DNA from 3 places in the Lysinibacillus sp. FSL L8-0126 genome. Region 3 is predicted to be linked to each of the others. Evidence: riboswitches for the same ligand, from Rfam matches in the RefSeq annotation. Region 3 holds a riboswitch; each other region holds the start of a gene.

Region 1 (7,505 bases), 180 kb from region 3:
GCTTCAAAAAAACGTCTTGAACCTAAATACTGTGAAACGACAATGGATGCACCATTCCCTACCACTTCAAGAATCAAGATCGCAATATGGATATATTGATTGGCTGCACCTACTCCGGATACAGCATTATCTGATAAAGCACTGAGCATAAAAGTATCGGCTAATCCCATTAACATAAATAGAAATACTTCTAAGAAAATAGGCCATGTTAAATGGAATAGACTTAACTTATTTGTCTCTTTCATTGTCTCTGCCAATACTTTCACTTCTCCTATATTTTTCTTAAAAATCTATTGTATCTTATCATAAATTTTCAGACTGTAAAGAGGTTTATAGGAAGACAGCGCTTCCACATAAAAAATCCCTCTCACACAGATATGTGAAAGGGGTCATTGTTATGTTAAGCAATAAGCTTGCAATTGCTCTCGTCTAGCAATAGTTAGGCCAAACTCCTGCTCTAAAAACTTAGTCTTTGAGCCATAATGGTAATCCATAGCATCCAATGCTGCTTGTAAATAGTCTTCTCGAGCAGACATTAATGCATAGAATTGCTGTAATTCTTGCTCATTATATTGATGTTGAATAGCCTGTGCCATTCTGTCTACCATTGGACGTAAATGGATATTCGTGTTTAAATAGTCTTCCATAATCGTCTCCTCTGGTACATCTAAGGCTAGCAAAATAAGAGCTCCCCCTATACCTGTGCGATCCTTACCAACTGCACAATGGTGGACAAGACCCAAATTGTCAGGATTTTGTATGGTTTTCATTAACTCTTTAAAAGAAGGATTATTAAACGGCATCTGTGCATAAAAATCTCGGAACATTTCGGGGCTTACTGCTTTATAAAAATCTCTACCACCAGCATTTGTAGGCATTTCAAATGTATGATTGCCCTTCGCTGGTATTTGAATATATTGAGCGTGTGAGAACATAGGGTTAGGATTATGGTGTGCCTCATTATTATCACGATAATCAAAAATGGTTTTAATCCCTAATGTTTCAAATAGCTCTTTATCCGCCAACGTCATTTTCCCAAGAGCCGCTGAGCGGTAAAATAAACCGTTCTTGACAATGCGCCCATCCCTTGTCCTATATCCCCCCATATCTCGAAAATTATAAACTGCCTCAAATGGAATTATCTTTGTCTCTAACTGTTCCAATTACTACACCTCCTAAAATTATCGAGCACTCTTACTTTTATTTTATAGAACTAACTCAATTAATTCCAATTTTCACACTAGGAAATAACAACCCACATAAAAATGGCTAGCTGTCAGTATACAGCTAGCCTTGAATGGTTTCTTATTTAAATAACTCTGGATAGACAGCCTTTGCTACTAGTTCTACGGCTTCCCCAATACGTGGGCCAGGTCGATTAGAGATATCTGTATCAAGAGTCTGTACTGCTTTATTTTGAACTGCTGTCACTGTATTCCATCCATCACGTGCAAGTATTTCACCTATTGGATCCTCTGTGTAGTTTACTGTCGTTAAAATAACATCTGGGTTTTTCACTATGACATCTTCCTCAGAAACTTGTGCCCAGCTGCTCAAGTCAGAAAAAACATTCTTAACATTGGCTGCATCTAGTATTTCTTGCTGGAAAGTACCAGAGCCTGCTGTATAAATATCGGGCTTAGGACTAATTTCTAAATAAACATTTTTCGGTGCTTTTACTTCCTTCACCTTTGCTTTAACGTCAGCTAATTTCGCTTTAATCTCTTCGTTTACTTCATTTCCTTTATCTGCAACACCCATTACAGCTGCGATCTGTTCGATGTCACCATAAACATCATCGAATGTAGCTGCTGATTGAATAACAAACACTTTGATCCCAGCATCTTCAAGTGGTTTCATTGCTTCCTTATCACCAATCGTATAAGCTATAACAACATCTGGCTTCAACGCTATGATTCGTTCACTGTTAAAATTCACAGAATCAGAAACCCGTTCAATTTTCTGTGCTTCCTCTGGGTAAGTATCATACTCAGTTGCTCCTACGATTTTATCACCAACACCTAGAGCAAATAAAATTTCTGTATTACTTGGTTGCAATGATACAACTGTTTTTGGTACTTCTTTAAACTCTATTTCTACACCGCGATCATCTGTCACTTTGTAGTTTGTTTGCTCTGTTTGTTGTGTATCCTGTGAAGCGTCTTTATTTTTAGTATCTACCGAAGTACCACAACCTGCTAAAATCATTGCAAGGAAGAGTACTGTTAGCCATTGAACATTAAATAATTTCTTCATTATTATTCTCCTTTTTCTTTTTCATCGGATATGATTTACTAATAAATGGTATTTCAGCTATCCCTGCTTGTTGATTCATAAAGACAGCCATAACGAAGCACACATTGGCTAATAGGCCTAAATAATCAAAAAGAATAGCTGGAACCTCTCGTTCATCCGATACTTTGTGTAATGTACGATATGATTTTTTTGCTTCACTACGGCAAAGATGTAGAGCAGCGGCAGCCTCTGTACCTTGAGGTAAGACAAAGTTTTGTATCTCTTCCTTCACATGACGAACATAAAAATCATAGCGCTCACTTAGCCAAGCAAGATCCTCTTCTGTTACGGCTAGTTTTCCACGAACCGAGCCATTGACATGGTAGGCCATAGGTAAAATAATCATTAAATCTTCTACAACAGCTTGTACATCCTCTTTCTTAACTGCAGCTAAAGCAACTCCCAAATGCGTAGTCAGACTGTCTGTTCGAATCTCAAAATCAACCGTCGAAGCTTTTTCACGCATAAATGGATAACAAGAATAACGTGCATCTTTTTTCACTTGCGATCCCCCCACTTTTCATTATGAAAATTCTTGCATAAAAAAACGCCGCTCCTTTACGCAAAGGAACGACGAAAATAACATAATAATGGCCAAATTAACATGACATAGCCTATGTATTTGCCGTATATCCTCCTAGCTTCCGAGAAGTTTTTATACGTTCAAACAAAGGTCGGTCTCCTGGCTTGTACAGTTCATTACATAAAAAACGAATGTGTGATAAAGTACCTTCCCATCTCTGTTAAGACAGTGGTAAACCTTTATACTAGCTGTACTTACAGTTGCGGAAACAGCTTCGGTTTTTCACCGAATTCCCGATTATGCTTGTTAGCACCTTTATTCTGCAAGAATAATTCACTTGTAAAGCAGTTTATCATATATTAATAGGAAAAAATAGCTGTGCTTTGAATGGATCGTCACCATTTCTAAAGAATAAGATAAACAAAACTGTTTTATAGTATAGTTTCAATTGCCTGTTCAATATCAAGTTGTGAATCTGTTGGTTCAAAGCGTGCAACGGTCTTGCCGTTAGCATCTACTAAAAACTTTGTAAAGTTCCAGCGAATATTACGACCATCTAAAAAGTTAGGGGCAAGTTGAACAATTGCCTCAGCAAGCATTTTTTCCTGCATGCTCGCCTTGCCAAACTCTCGAAAATCCACTTCATGTTTTAAATAATTGAATAATGGGTGGGTAGTCTCTCCATTTACTTGTACAAGCTCAAAAATTGGGAAGGTAACGCCATAATTCACTTTACAAAGATGCGTAGTCTCCTCGCCATCTTCAGGATTTTGATGACCAAATTGATCGCAAGGAAATCCTAGAACGACAAAATTATCTTTCCCATATTTATCATACATTTTTTGTAAGTCATCAAATTGATATGTAAATCGGCATTGATTCGCCGTATTGACAATTAGCATCGTTTTTCCACGATATGTTTCCATGGATAAAATTTCACCATTAGGTTTTCGTACTAAATAATTATAAATGCTCATGTCTTAACCCCTTTTATTTTTTCATTTATTATAGTTGACTATTCAATAATTTACCAAATAATTTGCACAAAAAACACCATCTCGTTACGTTGAACGGATGGCTGACTTATACTTCTGTTTAGATTTAACGTCCTGCTCTTCATTAATTAAACGATGGGCAATGTCTAATAACTTTATGTCACTTGTCTCGTCATATAGCTTTTTAAAAGATACAATAATATCATGGCGAATGTGAGTCGGATGCTTCTCATCTAAACAAGTTTGAAATCTCTTTGCTAAATAAGACACCACTAAGTCACTTTGTACTTGACCTGCTAGCCCAATTTTCCAAATAGCTTGTAATGCATTTCGAGCTGTAACGGATCGTTCATCATAAGTCACAGCCCAAATCTTTAAAAAATCCTCCAATACCCTTTCTTCTGGGTCACTTTTTGCGGCTAAGGCGCATAAAATTTGTGCAGCACGTGCACGTGCATGACCATCTTTGTATGTAAGTGCTTGTACAAGCTGTTCCCAGACTGCATATGTCCAATCTACGGGTTCCTGCAGAATTTTTATTAGTTCCTCGTAAGATTCAATATCGCGGTCATGCTCTGTTAGATTATTAAAAAGTTGCAAAATCTCTTTCTCCATAATTTATCCCTACCTTTATTGTTTCAGAACGTAATAAAATTTGATTTATGGTACACTTAACTTAATTTTTTTCTCAAAGAAGGTGAGTTTATGAATAAATTTAATGCTAGGAAAATGATTTTCCGATTGATTGTGATTCTTTCTCTACTTGTAGCTGCCTATTTTGTAATCCCTGTATCCATGCCTATAATACTTGCTGGTGTCAGTGCATTTTTCTTAGAACCCATTGTTATGTTCTTTAAAAGGCGATGGAAAATGTCAAGGAAAATTGTAGTTGCTTTTATATACATAGTGAGTGTTATTGTTATCTCTATTATTTGCTATATATCCATTACACAAATTATGTCGCAAATAATTATATTGTCAAAGCAAGCTCCCTATTATATTTCCAAGCTATCAGATATGTGGCTTCATATGCAAGAAAATATTTCTAAATACACAGAGGACTTTCCACCTGAAGTAAGTGCTTCGCTTCAAAAAACCACTATGGATTTCATAAAGAAAGTTGAAGAATCCTTTTTAAGCTTCTTTAATTATAACAAAGTTTCAGCATTCTTTTCAGAGATTCCAAGCCTATTTATCAGTCTTCTCGTTTATATGATTGCTTTATTCCTATTTATGCTTGATTTGCCCAAATTAAAGGAAATCACTTATAAATATTTAAAGCCTAACACAGCAAAGAAAATAAAAATCATCTTAAATCGTTTAAAAGATGCAACATTCGGTTATATGAAGGCACACTTATTTGTAAGCTTTATCATAGGTGGCGTCACACTTATTGGATTACTATTAATCCAACCGAAATATGCAGTTACGATGACCATTATTATTTGGTTAATAGATATCGTTCCTTTCCTAGGGTCCATTATTATATTAGCCCCATGGGGACTATACCATCTATTAATGGGAAACACAGCTATCGCTGTAAAATTATTCATCTTAGCTGCTATTTTACTTATTATTCGTCGTGTCGTCGAGCCTAAACTAATGGGCGACCACATTGGCTTATCCACTTTGCCAACATTAATTGCCATGTTCATTGGTCTACAGTTATTTGGTATCATCGGTTTACTCGTTGGCCCATTTGTTATCATTTTCTTTATTGCCTTAAAAGAAACAGGTGTCATTAAGCTAAATTTTAAAATTTAATGCAAAGTCATTACGCTTCGAGCTTACCTCTAATGCTCCTCTTAAACCACTGGAGATGCAAAATAAGTGTTCATCTCTCCTCGACAAAGGAGGTAGATGAACACTAAAGCAAAATAAAAAAGGTCATCTTTGTATATTTTTTCTCTACAAAGATGACCTTTTCATCATGTCAATCGTCTATTAAATATAGAGGCTTATTGAATACGACCAAAGCCTACTAAGTATTGATTCCACCAATCAAGTGATTCAATTACGATACCATTGTTTTGAGCATCGATCATTGTGTTGTTCCCTAAGTAAATACCTACGTGAGCTACACCAGAACCATAGCTGAAGAATACTAAGTCTCCAACACGTGCTTCACTTGCTGAGATACGTTGAGTTGCTAAATACTGCTGTGATGCTGTACGTGGTAAAGAAACACCTGCTTGTTTGTATGACCACTGTACAAGACCTGAACAGTCAAAGCCTGTCGATGGGTTACTACCACCCCAGACATATGGACGTCCTAGGAATTGTTTAGCTGTTGAAATAGCATCTCCTGAAGAAGCCGTACCAGCTCCTGAGCCCATAACAATTTTTTGTGGCACGCCGCCATCATTATTTTGAGTTGCTTGTACAACTGGAGTTGCTGCTTGTAGCGCACGTAAACGGGCTGCTTCTTCTTCAGCTGCTTTACGCTCTGCCTCTAAACGTTCTTCTTCTTGTTTCGTTGCAATTTGAGCTTTTAATGCAAGTGATTTCGCTTCATTTTCAGCCTTTTTCACTTCCATTTCGCTTTCCTTTTGTTGAAGCTCTTGGAATTGCTTTTGAAGCTCTTTTTGTTTTTCATCTAATGTAGCTTTTTGTTGCTCTAAGCTTGCTTTATCTGCTTCCTGTTGATCTACCAATTCTTGGTCAGCATCCATTAATGTTTTGACCGCTACGACACGATCCATTAAATCGGCAAAGCTTTTTGCTTCAAGAACGACATTTAAATAAACGCCTACAGTATTATCTTGTGCTTGGTATGCAGCCATACGCTCACTTAAAATTTTAGAACGTTGCTCGATACGTTTTTGTGTTTCAACAATACTAGCATCCACTTCTTTAATATCAGCTTGTACCTGTTTAAATATTTTCACCTTTGCGTCGATCTCTTGTTGTAACTTTGTTAATTCTTCTTGTAATTTTTTAACTTGTGCATCAATTTCAGCCTTTTTCTCAATCATTTGTTGAGAAGTTTCTTCGGCATGTACTTCTGTTGGTTGAATTGTATTAAATAATAAGCCGCCAGCTAGTGCTAATGCTAGCACCATCGACTTACGCCATTTATTGCGCTTACCCACTGATTTTCATTCCCCTTCATCTGTCAATTTCGCTCTAGATATTCTATGTAATCACTTGAACGATTCTATTTTAATCAAATGTTCTTATATTTATTTTAGCCTTTTAAAGTTTAGCATTTTCGGCATAACTTTTATACTATTTCATGTCTATTTAATACATTAGTAAAACTCGAAATATTTCTGTAATATTTGCAAGAAAACTACTTTATTCTACAAAACACCTAATTTATTCTATCTAATGTCGATATTAGCTGATTCAACATTAGACCTACACATCACTTTGTAATGTTTTTGTAATATTTTATTCAAATATTTCAATGAAAAAGGTAGGGAATCAATCCCTACCTCAGACCGTAGACAAAAGCCCATCGAGAAGTTCACTCTCGATGGTTTTTGTCATTTTTCTTCCTATTTTATTTTTAACATTTGGTAATATACTACCAAATTCAACATACTCTTCGAGCATAGTTGCTCTCTTAAGCTACTTGCCACGTCCAAGTAGCCAGTTTCTTCAAATTCATGGCAGCAAAAGTAAGCATCGCCTGCATGGACAATTTTTTTAGACCTCTTAAGGTTGTCCATCGCATACCATGCTTTTCT
Region 2 (7,505 bases), 1.3 Mb from region 3:
TTCACACTTGGAGCGGGGGGGTGTAATGTTTTCCTGCAATAGCTTCTTTTTTTGTAATGTCATGAACATATCAAAAACCCATGGACGTTCGAGATGTGCACGTTGCAGCAATTCTTCTTCATAAAACAACTCGATCGGGTCTCCGTTATAAATGATATTCCCTGCCTCCATGACAATGATTTGATCCGCCCATTCATAAGCAAGGGGAATGTCATGGGTAGCAAGTAAAATGGTTCTTTCGCCGTCTTCTAATTTACCTAGGTACTGTAGAACTTGGGTAGCATAATAATTGTCAAGGCCTGCTGTTGGCTCATCTAATAAGAGGACAGAGGGCTCCATCGCTAAAACACCTGCCATCGCCACACGCTTTTTCTGACCTACGCTTAGAAAGTGAATAGGTTTTTCGAGTAAATCGCCTATTTCCGTTTGCGCAACAGCCCATGCTATTTTTTCTTCGATTTTTTCGGTAGACCAGCCAAGATTTAGTGGTCCAAATGCGATATCTTGCTTGACAGTACCTGAAAAAAGTTGATGATCCGCATCTTGAAAAACAATGCCAACTTGCTGGCGAAGTGCCTTTAAAGCTTTTCGACTATATTGAAGCTCGTTGCCATCAAAAACAATCGTCCCAGCTGACGGTTGTAAAATACCATTAAGATGCTGAAACAATGTTGATTTTCCAGCGCCATTATGACCAAGGATGGCAATTTTTTTTCCTTTTGGAATGTGTAAAGTAATGTCTGACAATGCCTTCGTACCATCTGCATAGGCATAGGACAAGCGGTTTAGTTCAAAATAGAATGCTGTCATGAGAAGTACCCTCCATATACAATGAGGAATAGGAATAGTGTCGCTATGCCTAGCCAATTTTTCTTGCTATAGGAGCCCATCTCTTGCCAGTAGACGGCTTCGCCACCCCGTGACTGCATGGCATTATTAAGCTCACGACTACGCTGAAACATTTCAGCAAATAGCGCCACAATAAGCATGGATACGGAGCGTAGCCATTGCATTGGAGAATGGTAGCCAAGACGCGCTTGCTGGGCAAGATGTATTCTGTACATGCTTTCTAAAAATATAAAAATAAAACGATAGGTTAGTTCAATAAGCTCAACCAATAAAGAGGGCAGTCGCCATTGTCGGAGCACATAGCAAATCCCTTGTACGGATGTGGTCAAAATTAAAAAGTATAAACAACTACTACTGCCAAGGACAATAAAGAACAATTGTTGGGCGGACAGGGCACTTGCTTTTCCGATGAAAATTGTCCAATTCATCCACGTAAAAGACCACAGATGGGCAGGTAATACATGAGTTGCTGGTGTGATTGACAGCAAGATGGATACAAGACTTGTTAGTAAGAAAAATCCAGGTAGCAATAATAACTTAACATAGTAGGTAAGCGGAATTTTTGCACCTAAAATGATAAAAGCACTCATTACAAAAAATGTAATGAGTGAAAGTCGTTCATCTCTCATGATGAGCGTTACGAGAAGTAGACCAATTGAAAGTATCATTTTTTCTAGCGGATGAACGGACGCTAGCTTATTAAGATACGCATACTTATCAATGAGTAACATAACGGGTTAACCTTCTTTATGCTTGCCGCGCATATAGCCGATGAAGTAGCCAATAAAACCAGCTCCAATAGCTGCCTGTAGCACGAATAATAAGCTTTCAATTTCACCACTTGGTGGCTCCCATAAGCTTTCAAACCACGGTTCATATTCTGCATTGATTTCGCCAATGGCTGCTTCTGCCTCTCCATCAGCACCACCAAATTCTGCACCTTTTTGTATAAACAATGGGATGATAGCTAACAGCACAACAATCGCTAATAGTAATAAATTTCGTTTCATCTACTAATGTGCCTCCTTTGTTGAGAAAACACGCAACATTTTTAATTCGCTGACATTGTACTTTTTCAAGAAATTCATCACAATGACCGTTAAAATTCCTTCACTCACCGCTAACGGAATTTGAGTTAAGGCAAAAATACCTGCGAACTTTGTAAACGATGCCATAAAGCCGCCAACCTCTGAAGGGAAGGCTAATGCTAACTGTACAGAAGTCACAACATATGTACCTAAGTCACCAAGCATCGCAGCAAAAAAAACAGCTAGTGAAAATGACAACCCTATTTTTTGAGCCCCTTTAAAGACAAAGTAAGCAATAAATGGGCCTACAATCGCCATAGAGAAGGCGTTCGCTCCTAAAGTGGTAATCCCACCATGTGCTAATAATAAAGATTGGAATAATAAAACAATCGTTCCGATGACACTCATAGCGAGAGGTCCGAATAAAACCGTTCCAAGTCCAACACCAGTTGGGTGGGAGCAACTACCTGTAACCGAAGGGATTTTTAACGCCGACAGCACAAAAGCAAAGGCTCCTGAAAGACCTAAAAGCATTTTGGTTTCAGGGTTTTCTTCAATTGTTTTGCGAATGGAGCGCAATCCTAGAATAATAAATGGGATAGAGATGACCCACCAAAAAATAGCCCATTCGATTGGTAAAAAACCTTCCATGATATGCATAGCAAAGGCACGTTTTGGCACGAGTAAAAAGGCCAATAAAAAATAACTAAGTTTCCACCATGAAAATTTCAAAAGCTTTCCTCCTTACTAATAGATTTTTAGAATGTAGCGTGCGTAAATAAAAAAGCACTTCTCCGTTGTTGGAAAAGTGCATAGCTAAAAAAGCAAATAACATTCTCATCTGCTAAGCCGCACACCTATCCTCGTAGGCTGAAACGATCACATATTTTTCGGCAGGTCTCCTGGCTCTAGTTCAACACTTTATAGGTCTTCCCATCCGTTGGACAGTGACATGTTCTATAAAGCTCCCTAATACAGTGGCGGGACCGCGCCGGACTCAAACCGGCTTCCCTTTTAAGCAAAATGATAAGTATTTTACACCGAAAAAACATTAAGTTGTGAGATTTCACGACAAAGTGTAACATGATTTTCCATAAATATGCTATACTTTTTTTAAAAATATTTTCAATTGAAGGTCAATAGAGAAGATTCTGATAACTACTGAATTGTCATAAATAGGGAGATATTATAATTTTTATACCCGGTCTACACACAAAATTGATAAAATTGTCATAAATTTTTATAGAAATATTGAAATTTTAAAATAATGAGATATGATAGAGACAGTTTTCTATTCTATTAAGAAGATAATAAATTTCATATAAAACGTCGATAAGTGCTCGAATAACTCGAGATAATAGGGAAATTGGTGAAAATCCAATACAGCCCCCGCTACTGTAATAGCTGATGAAATCGCAAAGCCACTGGTGCAAACTTGGGAAGGTGCGATAGTAAAATGAAGCTTAAGTCAGGAAACCTGCTTATTTGATTGTGCATGCAAACTTTTCGGAGGGAGAAGTTGAAGCAAGAGCGAGTACCTGTATTTTATTTTATTCGTTTTTATTTGGCTTCTACAAAACCTTTACTCTTCGTAATTAGAGTAAAGGTTTTTCTTTTTCCAGAAAGCAAATGAGGGGAGACAGAAGATGACAACATGGAATTTAGAGGGGATGAAAACACATCTCTTTATTTGTAATGGTAGTAGCTGCATGAACAAAGGTGGGGAGGAAATTACCCTAGCTATTCGAGAAGAAATACAACAGCAAGCACTTGATCAAGAGATACATACAACAAGAACGCGCTGTAATGGACGATGCAAGGATGCTTGTGTGGTCATCGCCTATCCGCAAGGGAATTGGTATCGTGTACCATCAACAGAGCATGCTAGAACACTTGTACAAGATTTACATCATGAATCCTTATACAACGAACATGTCTTTACACTTCGTGAAGGTACATTACAGCGTACAGCACAAACGACAGCCATTAAAGGGATCGAAAAGGTGAAAGAGGGGTAACAACATGGCGCAAAAAGGAAAAATTTTCGTAGTGGGCTTTGGACCTGGAGACTTTAAGCATATTACGACACGGGCGGTAGAGGCATTACAACAAAGTGATATGATCATAGGCTACAAAACCTACGTGGAGTTGATTCAAGATTTAGTCAGTGCGAAGTCGATTGTCAGTACTGGAATGACCGAAGAGGTGTCCCGTGCGCAGGAAGCGGTGCGCCAAGCAGAGGCTGGAAGCATTGTCTCAGTCATTTCAAGTGGTGATGCGGGTGTCTATGGTATGGCGGGATTAGTGTATGAGGTATTGATTGAGCTAGGCTGGACAGAAGCAACGGGGATTGAGGTAGAAATTGTCCCTGGTATTTCTGCCATCAATTCATGTGCTAGCTTACTTGGTGCCCCGATTATGCATGATGCCTGTACGATTAGTTTAAGTGACCATCTAACACCATGGAATTTAATTGCCAAGCGCGTCGAGGCAGCCGCTATGGCGGATTTTGTAATCGCTTTATACAACCCAAAAAGCGGTCGCCGAACAAGACAAATTGTCGAAGCACAGCGCATTCTCTTAGAATATCGTTCGCCTGACACACCAGTAGGACTTGTGAAAAGTGCTTACCGCGATCGTCAAGAAGTGACGATGACAACATTAGCCGAAATGCTGGAGCATGACATTGGAATGCTGACGACAGTCATTATTGGTAATTCGTCGACATTTTTCTATGACAATAAAATGATTACACCACGTGGCTATCAACGTAAATATACATTGGGTGAAGAAAAACAACCCTTACGTCCACATCAACGTTTACGTGAAGAAAATGAACCTTGGGCAATGAACCAAGAGACAGGGACTGCACGACAAGACTTTACAGCAGATCCTAATGCAGGGCGTTTTAATAAACCCAGTGTAGCCGCTACGCCAAAGCCAAAAAAAACAGCACTTGAAATGGCTACAGCGGCACTCGCAATGGTGAAAGGAACAAGTGCAGTCAAAGTAACGCCGAAACTTGTACAGCAAAAAATAGAATCCATTTTTGAATTAGCTGTAAGCCCAGGAGTGGTGAATAAGTTTTTCACACCTCAGCAAATGATGACGTTAGCAGAGGTCGTTGGGGAAGAGGGGACGATGGAATATACACCAGACCATCAAATCCATTTGAAAATCCCAACGACTGCCCCTGAACGTATCACGGAGAAATTACAGGAAGTAGGCTTTTTATTAGCGCCGATTGGTGATGTGCTATCCTTGAAGGCTTGTGATTTTTGCTATGGTGAAAAGGCCGATTCGATTCCCTATGCAGAAGAAATACAACAAAAATTAGGTGGAATGTCTTTGCCGAAAACATTAAATATCGGCTTTAACGGCTGTGGTATGGCCTGTTACCGGGCTGTATTTGATGATATTGGTATTGTCTATCGCAAAAGTAAATTTGATGTCTTTATTGGGGCGAAGCCAGTTGGTCGTACGGCCCATGCAGCACAGCCTGTTGTAGAAGGGTTGGAGCCTGAACAACTGATTCCACTAATTACAGATATTATTGAAGAATATAAAGCAAATGCTCACCCAAATGAACGTTTATTTAAATATTTTAAACGTGTGAAAAAGATATTGCATTTTACGTATCAAGATATGTCTTCCAAAATAAAAGTAGAGCCAGCTCCGTGCGGCGACTAGTGAGGAGAAAAGAGATGAAAGCTATTTTATTTGTCGGCCATGGGAGCCGTTTAGCAGCAGGAAATGATGAGGTACGTACATTTATTGAACAAATGACACCGCGTATTGATGCACAATTTTTAGTGGAAACATGTTTCCTAGAATTTGCTTCACCGAACATCGAAGAAGGCATTACGAATTGTGTGAAGAAAGGGGCTACAGAGGTTCATGTAATTCCGATTATTTTACTTCATGCAGGCCATTCAAAGCTGCATATTCCAGCAGAGATCGAGCATGCGCGTGAGCATTATCCGAACATTACATTTACCTATGGTCAAACCATTGGCATTCATGATGAAATATTTGCGATTTTACAAGATCGTCTAGCGGAAATTGGTTTTCATTCAGAACAAGAGCAACAAGATACAGCCATTTTATTGATTGCACGAGGTGGCAGTGATCCATCTGCAAATGGTGATTTTTATAAAATTACACGACTTTTATGGGAAAAATTACCTGTTAAATATGTGGAAAGTGCATTTATGGGCGTAACAGATCCACGTGTTGAAGAAGGTATTGAACGCTGTGTTAAATTAGGTGCGAAAAAAATCATCATGCTCCCATACTTTTTATTCACAGGTATTTTAATGGAACGTATGAATGATATGTGTGTGAAGTTTAATGAACAATATCCAGATTGTACTGTTCAAATTGCCAATTATTTTGGCTACCATGAACGTTTACAAAATGTTTTATTAGAGCGTATTGAACAAACGATAAATGGTACATCTACAGGCATGCAAGATTTAGAAAATTATCGTGCCTATGCGGCAGTTCATGGACATGCCCATCATCACCATCATCATGATCACGGACACGACCACCATCATGACCATGACCACCACCATGAAGAGGAGCCAGTAAAATGATTTTCATGTTAGCAGGGACGAGTGATGCAAGGGATCTAGCCCTTGCCCTGCAAAGCGCAGGACATGCGGTAACAGCTACCGTCGTGACTGATTCGGCAGCCTCTAGTCTTGCTGACGTTGGCCTACCACATTTAATAGGTCGACTGACAGCTGAGGAAATGGCAGCCATCATAACAGAGCAAGGCTATCAAATGGTGGTTGATGCCTCTCATCCATTTGCTGAGGAAGCTTCTAAAAATGCAATGGCAGCGGCCGAACAGGCACAAGTTCCTTATATTCGCTATGAGCGTGCCCATGAACACTATGCGCATCCTCTCATTACGATAGTGAAGGATTATGAGGAGGCTGCCCAATTAGCGGCAAAAAAGCGAGGTGTCATCATGCTGACAACAGGCAGCAAAACACTTGCTACTTTTACAAAGGTTTTACAAGGCTTAGAAAATACGAGAGTAATTGCTCGCATGCTTCCACGACTGGACAATATGGAAAAATGTGAGGCACTTGGTGTGGCACAACGAGATATTGTAGCTATTCAAGGTCCGTTTTCAAAGGAATTAAATGAAGCATTGTTTCGTCAATATGGAGTAACTTTGATGATCACCAAAGAAAGCGGTAAAGTTGGCTCAGTTGATGAGAAGCTTGAGGCAGCTCTTGCCTGTCATATTGAAACGATTCTTATTGCAAGACCAACCATTCAATATGGCCAACAATATTCAACATTTGAAGAAATATTACAGGCTGTACAACATACACTTTAGGAGGCATTATCCATGGATTTTAAAACAGATTTCAAACCATTAACGGTAGACCCAGATAAAATTTACGATTATAGTTTCTCGATTATTGCAGAGGAAATGGGCGATCATGATTTTTCAGAGGACGAGTGGAAGATTGTGCGCCGTATTATCCATGCTTCGGCGGATTTTGAGCTAGGTCGCAGTGTCATCATTACACCTGGTGCAATTGAAGCAGGGATTGAGTCCATCCTTGCCGGACGACATGTCATTGCAGATGTTCAAATGATTGAAAG
Region 3 (7,505 bases):
ATCTAATATAAGCACTTGTGCTTGCTGTGCTAGTGCTCGTGCAACCATTACACGTTTTTTCTCTCCACCTGAAAGGGAGCTAAAGCTTCGTTTTTCTAAATGAGCTATACCTGTTTGCTTCAAAGCATCTTTAACAATTTGAAAATCTTGCTCTTGATCTAGCTCTAACAGTTTTTTATGTGGCGTTCTCCCCATGCTAACTAAATCATGTACAGTGAAATCAAATAAAACAGGTGTATCTTGACTAACAACAGCTAAATTCTTCGCAATTGCTTTACTAGATTGCTTTAAAATATCATGCTCATTTAATAATACCGTCCCGCTTTCAGGTTTTAGAAGACGATACATATTTTTTAGCAATGTTGATTTGCCACTACCATTAGGACCAATTAACCCAACAAACTGCTTTTTCTTTATTTGAATACTTACTTCATGTAGTATACGTTGATCGTTAATGGAGAATGATACTTGCTTTGCTTCTAATGTCATATAAGTTAATCTCCTTCACCGAAAGAATAATTATTGCGACGGAGTAGCCAAATGAAAAATGGACCTCCGCAAAAGGCTGTAATAATACCAATTGGCATTTCCTGAGGAGCAATGATAATTCGAGCAAAGGCATCAGCCCACACTAAGAAAATCCCCCCTATTAAAGCACTAATCGGTATCACATATTTATAGTTAGATCCCACAATTAAACGTACTATATGAGGGATAATTAGACCTACAAAACCAATAGAGCCACTGACTGCCACCAGTACACCTGTTAACAGGGAGACAAGTAATATAAGCTGAATCCGAAATTGCTGAAGATTAACGCCTAACGTCACTGCCGCTTCTTCCCCAAGTAAAAGTAAATTTAAATTTCGATAGTGTAGCCAGAGAAGCCCAAATACGACGAAAAATATGGAAGCTGGAATGATAATATTATTCCATTTAGCTCCTGCTAGACTACCTAGCATCCAAAACATAACAGCTTTTAAAGCCCCCTCTTGCTTTGACATCATTAAAATAAAATTAGAAATGGCCGTTAAAATAAAGGAAACAGCCATACCTGCCAATAACAGACGAAAAATAGAAACCCGTCCCCCAACACGAGATAAGAAAAACACCAGTGCAATGGCAAGTAATGATCCTAGAAAGGCTGATATTGAAAGCGCGTAAATACCTAAAAATGAAAAGGCTCCTAAAATAATCACAGATGTCGCTCCGACGGCTGCCCCTGAAGAAATCCCTAAAATATACGGGTCAGCAATGGAATTTCGTACAAGTGCCTGAATGGCTGCCCCCGCAATGGCTAATCCAGCACCAACAATAGCAGCCAATAAAACACGAGGTGCTCTTATTTGCCAAATGATAATTTCCTGTGAGCGACTCCAATCTTGCTCTATGGCATTTTGTATAAAGGGGATTTTAGAAAGAATAACTTTCCATACATATAATGGTGTAACTGATACAGAGCCGACCATGACAGCAAAGGTCATAGAAACAATTAATACGAAGAAAAGGATTAAGGAAAAAAATATAAACTTTTTATTCATCCGTTTTAAACTCCTACTGAATAGTGATGAATGAAGCAATAAAAAAAGGTATTCCATACGCAACTACGCATAGAAATACCCTAGAATAAACAAAGTCAGAAAAAATCCAGCTATTGTCCGTAATTGCTTGCATCCTCGTGGGCATTACAGGTATTACTAACTGGCAGGTCTCCTGGCTTCGATTCAACACCCTATAATTGCCTTCCCATTCTTCCACAGTGGCAAATAATATTATAGGACTCCTCGTTACAGTTGCGGGACAGCGTCGGACTTACACCGACTTCCCTTTTAAGTGACATTATAAAATGGCACACCAATAGTATTTGAATTTATAAAATTGTGACGATTCTATCATACATTTTTATAGATTGTTAGTCTACATGGAATTTTATTTCTAAGGAAGAACAATATATAAGCTGTATCTTCGCAGTTTTGCTATTTGCTCGTTATAAATTGGCTATCTATTACTTAATAGTTTTGGCATGGGAGGATACTCCACCACATCTTAGCCACTTTTCCTATCACATACATCAATAACATTTCGCTCTCTTCATTCATGTCAAAAAGCAATTGACATCCATCATTTCTGCACATTTGTTTGCTACAGTAAGGGAAAATAGTGAGGAGGATATTACATGATATTTAAAAGAAAATGGTCTACTGGACTTCTAGCAGTAACGGCCTTCATTAGTTTAACAGCTTGTGCGGAGGAGCAAACGAAGCCTGCATCTCCTTCCAATAACACTGCTGAAGAAATGGATCATTCTACGATGAGCCACTCAAGCTCAGGTGAAGTACCATCCACATTAAAGAACGCGGATAATCCGAAGTTTTCTGTTGGAAGTAACGTGATTATTACGGATGGACATATGGACGGTATGAGAGGTGCCGAAGCAACAATAATAGGTGCCTATAACACAACTGCCTATGTTATTTCCTATGAGCCAACTTCCGGTGGAAAGCATGTAGAAAATCATAAGTGGGTGATTCATGAAGAATTGATTGATCCAGAAGAAGCACCACTAGCCCCTGGCACAGAAGTAAAAACGGACGCAGCGCATATGGAAGGTATGGAAAATGCGACTGTCCGTATTGAGGAGGCTATCCAAACGACTGTTTATATGGTTGATTACACTTCGACCACAAATGGTGAAGCTGTTAAAAATCATAAATGGGTGACAGAAGAAGAATTAACCTCAAAATAATATGAACAACCTCTCCAGCATTTCTGGCAGAGGTTGTTTTCTAGCTTTTGTGTTGTAACGGTTTTCTATCAATTGACTTATGCCATTTATAGCCGATACCCCATACTGTTTGCAAGTAATCATCCGCAGGGAACCCACTTTTTCTTAATTTTTCTCGTAAATTACGCACATGAGAATCAATGGTACGATCTTCAATTGTCACATTATATCCCCAGACTGTGGTGATTAGATGTTCTCTAGAAAATACTTTATTTTGATGATCTAAAAATAAAACAAGCATGGAAAATTCCTTTGGTGTTAGGGGAATTGCCTCATGTTGAAAATATAATTCAAAGGATTCCTTATCTAAGCGAAGACCCTCAAAGCTAATAACCTTTTCCTCTATTTTCGATCTTCTTAATACCGCATATATACGTGCTAATAACTCTTCCTCATCGAAGGGTTTTAATATGTAGTCATCAGCACCGAGGTTTAAGCCTTTTACAATATCCGCATGCTCTCCTTTTGCAGTAAGCATAATGATGGGTACATCCCAAAACTTCCTAATTTCTTGGCACGCCTGCCACCCATCCATCTCTGGCATCATAACATCCAAAAGAATTAAATCTGCATGCCCATCTTCTAAAAAATCGAAAGCCTCTTGAACGGAAGACATAGCTCTACAATAAAAATTCGGCTCTAAATAAAGGGTTAATAAATCTAACATTCTTGGCTCATCATCAATGCATAAAATGGTTTTCATCTGTTTCTACCCCTTTAAAAGATAATTCAAAAGTAGTTCCTTTATTTATTTCACTGCTAACCTTCACTTCGCCCCCATGCGCCTGTACAAGTTCCTTGACAATAGCAAGCCCCAGTCCAGAACCACCTAAAGCACGACTACGAGATTTTTCCACTCGATAAAATCGTTCAAAAATATAGGGTAAATCCTTCTTTGGAATCCCCTTCCCTGTATCTTGAACGATAATGCTTAAAACATCATTGTGTTTCTTTGCGGTGACTGAAGTCGTATCTCCTGACGCACAATAGATTAATGCGTTATTTAATAGATTTATTAGGATTTGCTCTAGCCTTGCTTCATCTGCCCATACTGTCAAACCCTCTTCATAACGTACAATAAAATGTATACCCTTCTCTTGAAAAGCAGGGCTTAGCTTTTTTTCAATGTTTGTAAAAAATGAATTTAAATGTACGTTTTGTTGTTCAATCACAAACGAGTTTTCATCCATTTTAGCTAAATCAAATAAATCTTTAATTAATCGAGAAAGTCTATTTGTTTCTTCTATTATAATGGCTAAATACTTTTGGCGATCCTGCTCTGTTAAATCCCGTTTCGAAAGAATGTCGGTATAGCCTTTAATAAAGGTTAGAGGTGTGCGAAGCTCATGTGCAATGCTCGATAAAAATTCCTTACGCTCATGCCTTAAATGATTCAGATCGTTAGACAACAGCTGTATAGCATTCGATAAATCCCCAAGCTCATCCTTTCCATTGGTAGAAAGGGCGACTGTAAAATCACCTTTGCTCATTTTCAATGTGGCCTCTTTCATTTGAATTAATGGTTTAGCAAGCTTTCGAGATAGAACGATAATGACTGCTATAGTGACAAGACCAGATACTAACCCAACGATGAGAAAATGTTTATTTAAGCGTTTCATTAACGCATGAATGGAGTCTGTATTTTGAAACATAAAGACATAGCCAATCGTTCTTTGCTGATTTTGAATAGGACTAATAGTGGCAATCGCTTGAACCTCTTGCCAATCATCTTGTAAGATCCTTCCCTCATACGGTATTTTTCCCTCAATCTTATGGATCATATCACTAATTTCTAAATCAGGCTGCGAAGAAACCAGTATTGTTCCCTCATAATCAGTCACTACTACATCCGTACTTTCATTAGATTCCATAAGTACCACATGTGCTAGCGTTTCCTCGTTGAAGTTCTGTTCTAATACCGTACGATGTGAATTTCCCCTTGCTTGCAAACTTGCTAGCTCTTCCTCAACTCTAGAATTGGTTAAGGAGACATGTAAAAAAAACATCATAAATGTTTCGATACAAAATAATGTAATAAAAAAGATGATGCCCAGCTTTAGTGATAATTTTCTCATCTGTAACCACCATTTTAGAATTTCTTAAAAGTATAGCGTGAAAGTATGAAGATTTCATGCAGAAACAACATTAAAAAAATGTCTATAACGAAATGGACCTCCACTAAGGGAAATTTCTTGATGCTAATGCTTCTTCTTGTGCAGGGTCTTGAATTCGGCACAACTTTATAAAATGATTGTCACAACCCATGTACGTCAGCAACAGTTAATTAATTTAGTACATAATATTGCTTAAGCTATCTTCGTTAACCTGACTTGCTATAAAATTAGTTGATGAGTAATGGATTGATTGAAGAAAAACAAGCGACTCTTTGGGGATTAGCGTCACAGAAGTAGTTTTGGAGAGAACAATGTGGGTGAAACAGTTCATCGGATGATCCTTGAAAGCTTAGCTCTATGCAAAGAACAAAGTGATCGTTCACAAAGGAAATCAACTTTGCTTTGCTCAACTGCCATTCTTATTTTTCTAATAAGATGACCCATAAGTAAAGTATACTTATGGGTCAGATTTTAATTAAATGTATTTTTTTGCCCAGTTTAAAAAGTTATCGATGACTACATCAAGGAATTTTACTGTACCTTCATCAGTTAAATTGCCTTCTGCATCGAATTTAGTGTGAACAGCACCAATGTAAACATCATTGCCGCTTAGTAATGGTGAGTTAATGCCAGGAGAGAATAAAATATCGCGTAAATGTAATTGCGCTTTTACAGTACCTAAGTTCCCCATAGATGCACCCATAATGATAGATGGTTTACCAATCATTACTTTATCTACACGAGATAGCCAATCAATGGCATTGACCATAACGCCTGGTACTGTACCATTATATTCTGGTGTCACCCATAGTACAGCATCTGCCGCCTTTACTTTTGCTTTAAAATCAAGAACCTCTTGCGGTGCTTCATTTTCGATATCTTGATTATACATTGGTAGATCCTTTAAGCTTAAAACTTCAAGATCTAACTTTTCTGTATAACGTTTTTGAATAAATTGAGCTAATTGCATATTATAAGATTCTTTACGGATACTACCAACGATAGCTACCACTTTCATGATGTTTCCTCCTAAATGTACATTATTCATAGTATTTGTATAGCAATTCTATTTTATACCACATTAATAATAAGTGGCAAATTCTTCAACTGGCTTGCGATAGCCTCGTAAGCGACGACTGTCTTCTTTTTCTTTCCCAATTGTAATCATCAGTGCTATCTCTTTGGTTTCTGGCACATGAAATAGTTCTCGCAATTTCTGATGATCAAAACCAATCATAGGACAAGTGTCCCAGCCGCGATTTTTTGCAGCAAGCATAAATAGCATGGCAGACAAAGACGCATTTCGAATAGCTTCATCCTTCATAAATGTCTCACCACGTTCTTCATAAAATTTAGTATTCTCTGCAACAATTTCTACTAGTTCACTAGCTGTTATTATACCCAAATCAACCATACCTTGACTTAGTTCAGCAGTATCTTTATAAGCATCTTTATCACCTAAGACAAGGATTACCCCTGAAGCTGAATGCACTTTATATTGACCAAATGCCGCCTCTCGCACCTTTTCCTTCATATCCTCATCCAGCACAACGATATAGCTTGCATGCTGTAAGTTAAATGCTGATGGGGCGAGCTTAACATCCTCCAAAATAGGACGAATATCTTCCTCAGTCATCTTAACGCCCTTGATAAAATTATTAGCAGAGCGACGCTTATCAATCAGCTTGGAAAATTCCACTTATTAAACCTCCAATATAGTTATGTATTCATCCAGTAGTAACCCTACTGAATGAAATAATATTACTCATATTCTTTATCGAACGTAATGGAGCTTCTTACAGTATCTATTGGACGAACGAGGCCTTCAATCTGCTCACGCTTTGGTTCTAAAAACGGTGGTAAGGACAGTTTCTCACCTAGCGTTTCATATGGCTCATCACCCATAAACCCTGGACCATCTGTAGCCAATTCAAATAAAATTTGAGGTGCTACCCGTGCATACAATGATTCAAAGAAATGACGATTTACATAGCCAGATGTATGGAAGCCAAAGCTTTCAAAACGTGCAGTCCATTCATCTAATACTGCACGATTCTCTACACGAAAGGCTGCATGGTGAACCGTACCAAAGCCTTGTCGAGCAACAGGTAACACAGTGTTATGCTCTACAATAATTTGAGCGCCATTTCCACCCTCACCTACTTCAAATAGATGGAAATCCCCTTCTTCTGCAATTTCTTTAAAAAGCATCACTTTTTCTAGCATATCTTTAAAATATTTCACATTAGCTACACGAACAAATACTGGCCCTAAACCTGTAATTGCAAATTCTACTGGGATGGGACCATCTTGCCAAGGCGTGCCTGAAGCAACTCCTGTATTATGCTCATCAGAAATAAGCTGATAGTGCTGATCGTCAAAATCAACAAAGGACAATGTTTTTTTACCAAACTGTTCTTTAATACCTGTATGTTTTACAGTCAATCGATCAAAGTGCTTTACCCAATAATCTAAAGCTGCATCCGTCGGTACACGGAAAGAAGTTTTTGATATTTCATTTGTTCCATGTACCCCTTTTGGGATGTTTGGGAAATCAAAGAATGTCATATCTGTCCCTGCACTACCTTTATCATCTGCAAAGAATA

What was found. Region 3 has a riboswitch for cobalamin ahead of MHI34_RS10120 (iron chelate uptake ABC transporter family permease subunit). Riboswitches for the same ligand answer to the same signal wherever they lie in the genome.
Region 1: it holds a riboswitch for cobalamin, as region 3 does, so the genes downstream of both, MHI34_RS09295 (hypothetical protein) here and MHI34_RS10120 (iron chelate uptake ABC transporter family permease subunit) in region 3, are expected to answer to the same signal.
Region 2: it holds a riboswitch for cobalamin, as region 3 does, so the genes downstream of both, MHI34_RS16565 ((2Fe-2S) ferredoxin domain-containing protein) here and MHI34_RS10120 (iron chelate uptake ABC transporter family permease subunit) in region 3, are expected to answer to the same signal.

What each region holds. Positions count from the first base shown of each region.
Region 1 covers NZ_CP152028.1:1,894,650-1,902,154, reverse strand. The annotation lists gene MHI34_RS09310 (MATE family efflux transporter) at 1-245, opposite strand, end outside; gene MHI34_RS09305 (tyrosine-protein phosphatase) at 396-1,163, opposite strand; gene MHI34_RS09300 (ABC transporter substrate-binding protein) at 1,306-2,256, opposite strand; gene MHI34_RS09295 (hypothetical protein) at 2,240-2,797, opposite strand; cobalamin riboswitch at 2,950-3,150, opposite strand; gene MHI34_RS09290 (glutathione peroxidase) at 3,250-3,795, opposite strand; gene MHI34_RS09285 (hypothetical protein) at 3,880-4,428, opposite strand; gene ytvI (sporulation integral membrane protein YtvI) at 4,519-5,577, shown strand; gene MHI34_RS09275 (C40 family peptidase) at 5,772-6,905, opposite strand; gene MHI34_RS09270 (IS1182-like element ISBsp5 family transposase) at 7,382-7,505, opposite strand, start outside.
Region 2 covers NZ_CP152028.1:3,408,750-3,416,254, forward strand. The annotation lists gene MHI34_RS16545 (ATP-binding cassette domain-containing protein) at 1-810, opposite strand, end outside; gene cbiQ (cobalt ECF transporter T component CbiQ) at 807-1,580, opposite strand; gene MHI34_RS16555 (energy-coupling factor ABC transporter substrate-binding protein) at 1,587-1,859, opposite strand; gene MHI34_RS16560 (energy-coupling factor ABC transporter permease) at 1,863-2,609, opposite strand; cobalamin riboswitch at 2,752-2,937, opposite strand; cobalamin riboswitch at 3,195-3,377, shown strand; gene MHI34_RS16565 ((2Fe-2S) ferredoxin domain-containing protein) at 3,524-3,895, shown strand; gene cobJ (precorrin-3B C(17)-methyltransferase) at 3,900-5,567, shown strand; gene MHI34_RS16575 (sirohydrochlorin chelatase) at 5,582-6,475, shown strand; gene cobK (precorrin-6A reductase) at 6,472-7,233, shown strand; gene MHI34_RS16585 (precorrin-8X methylmutase) at 7,246-7,505, shown strand, end outside.
Region 3 covers NZ_CP152028.1:2,070,506-2,078,010, reverse strand. The annotation lists gene MHI34_RS10125 (heme ABC transporter ATP-binding protein) at 1-489, opposite strand, end outside; gene MHI34_RS10120 (iron chelate uptake ABC transporter family permease subunit) at 495-1,541, opposite strand; cobalamin riboswitch at 1,686-1,874, opposite strand; gene MHI34_RS10115 (YdhK family protein) at 2,177-2,746, shown strand; gene MHI34_RS10110 (response regulator transcription factor) at 2,787-3,488, opposite strand; gene MHI34_RS10105 (ATP-binding protein) at 3,466-4,860, opposite strand; gene MHI34_RS10100 (NADPH-dependent FMN reductase) at 5,375-5,917, opposite strand; gene MHI34_RS10095 (nitroreductase family protein) at 5,981-6,598, opposite strand; gene MHI34_RS10090 (ring-cleaving dioxygenase) at 6,661-7,505, opposite strand, start outside.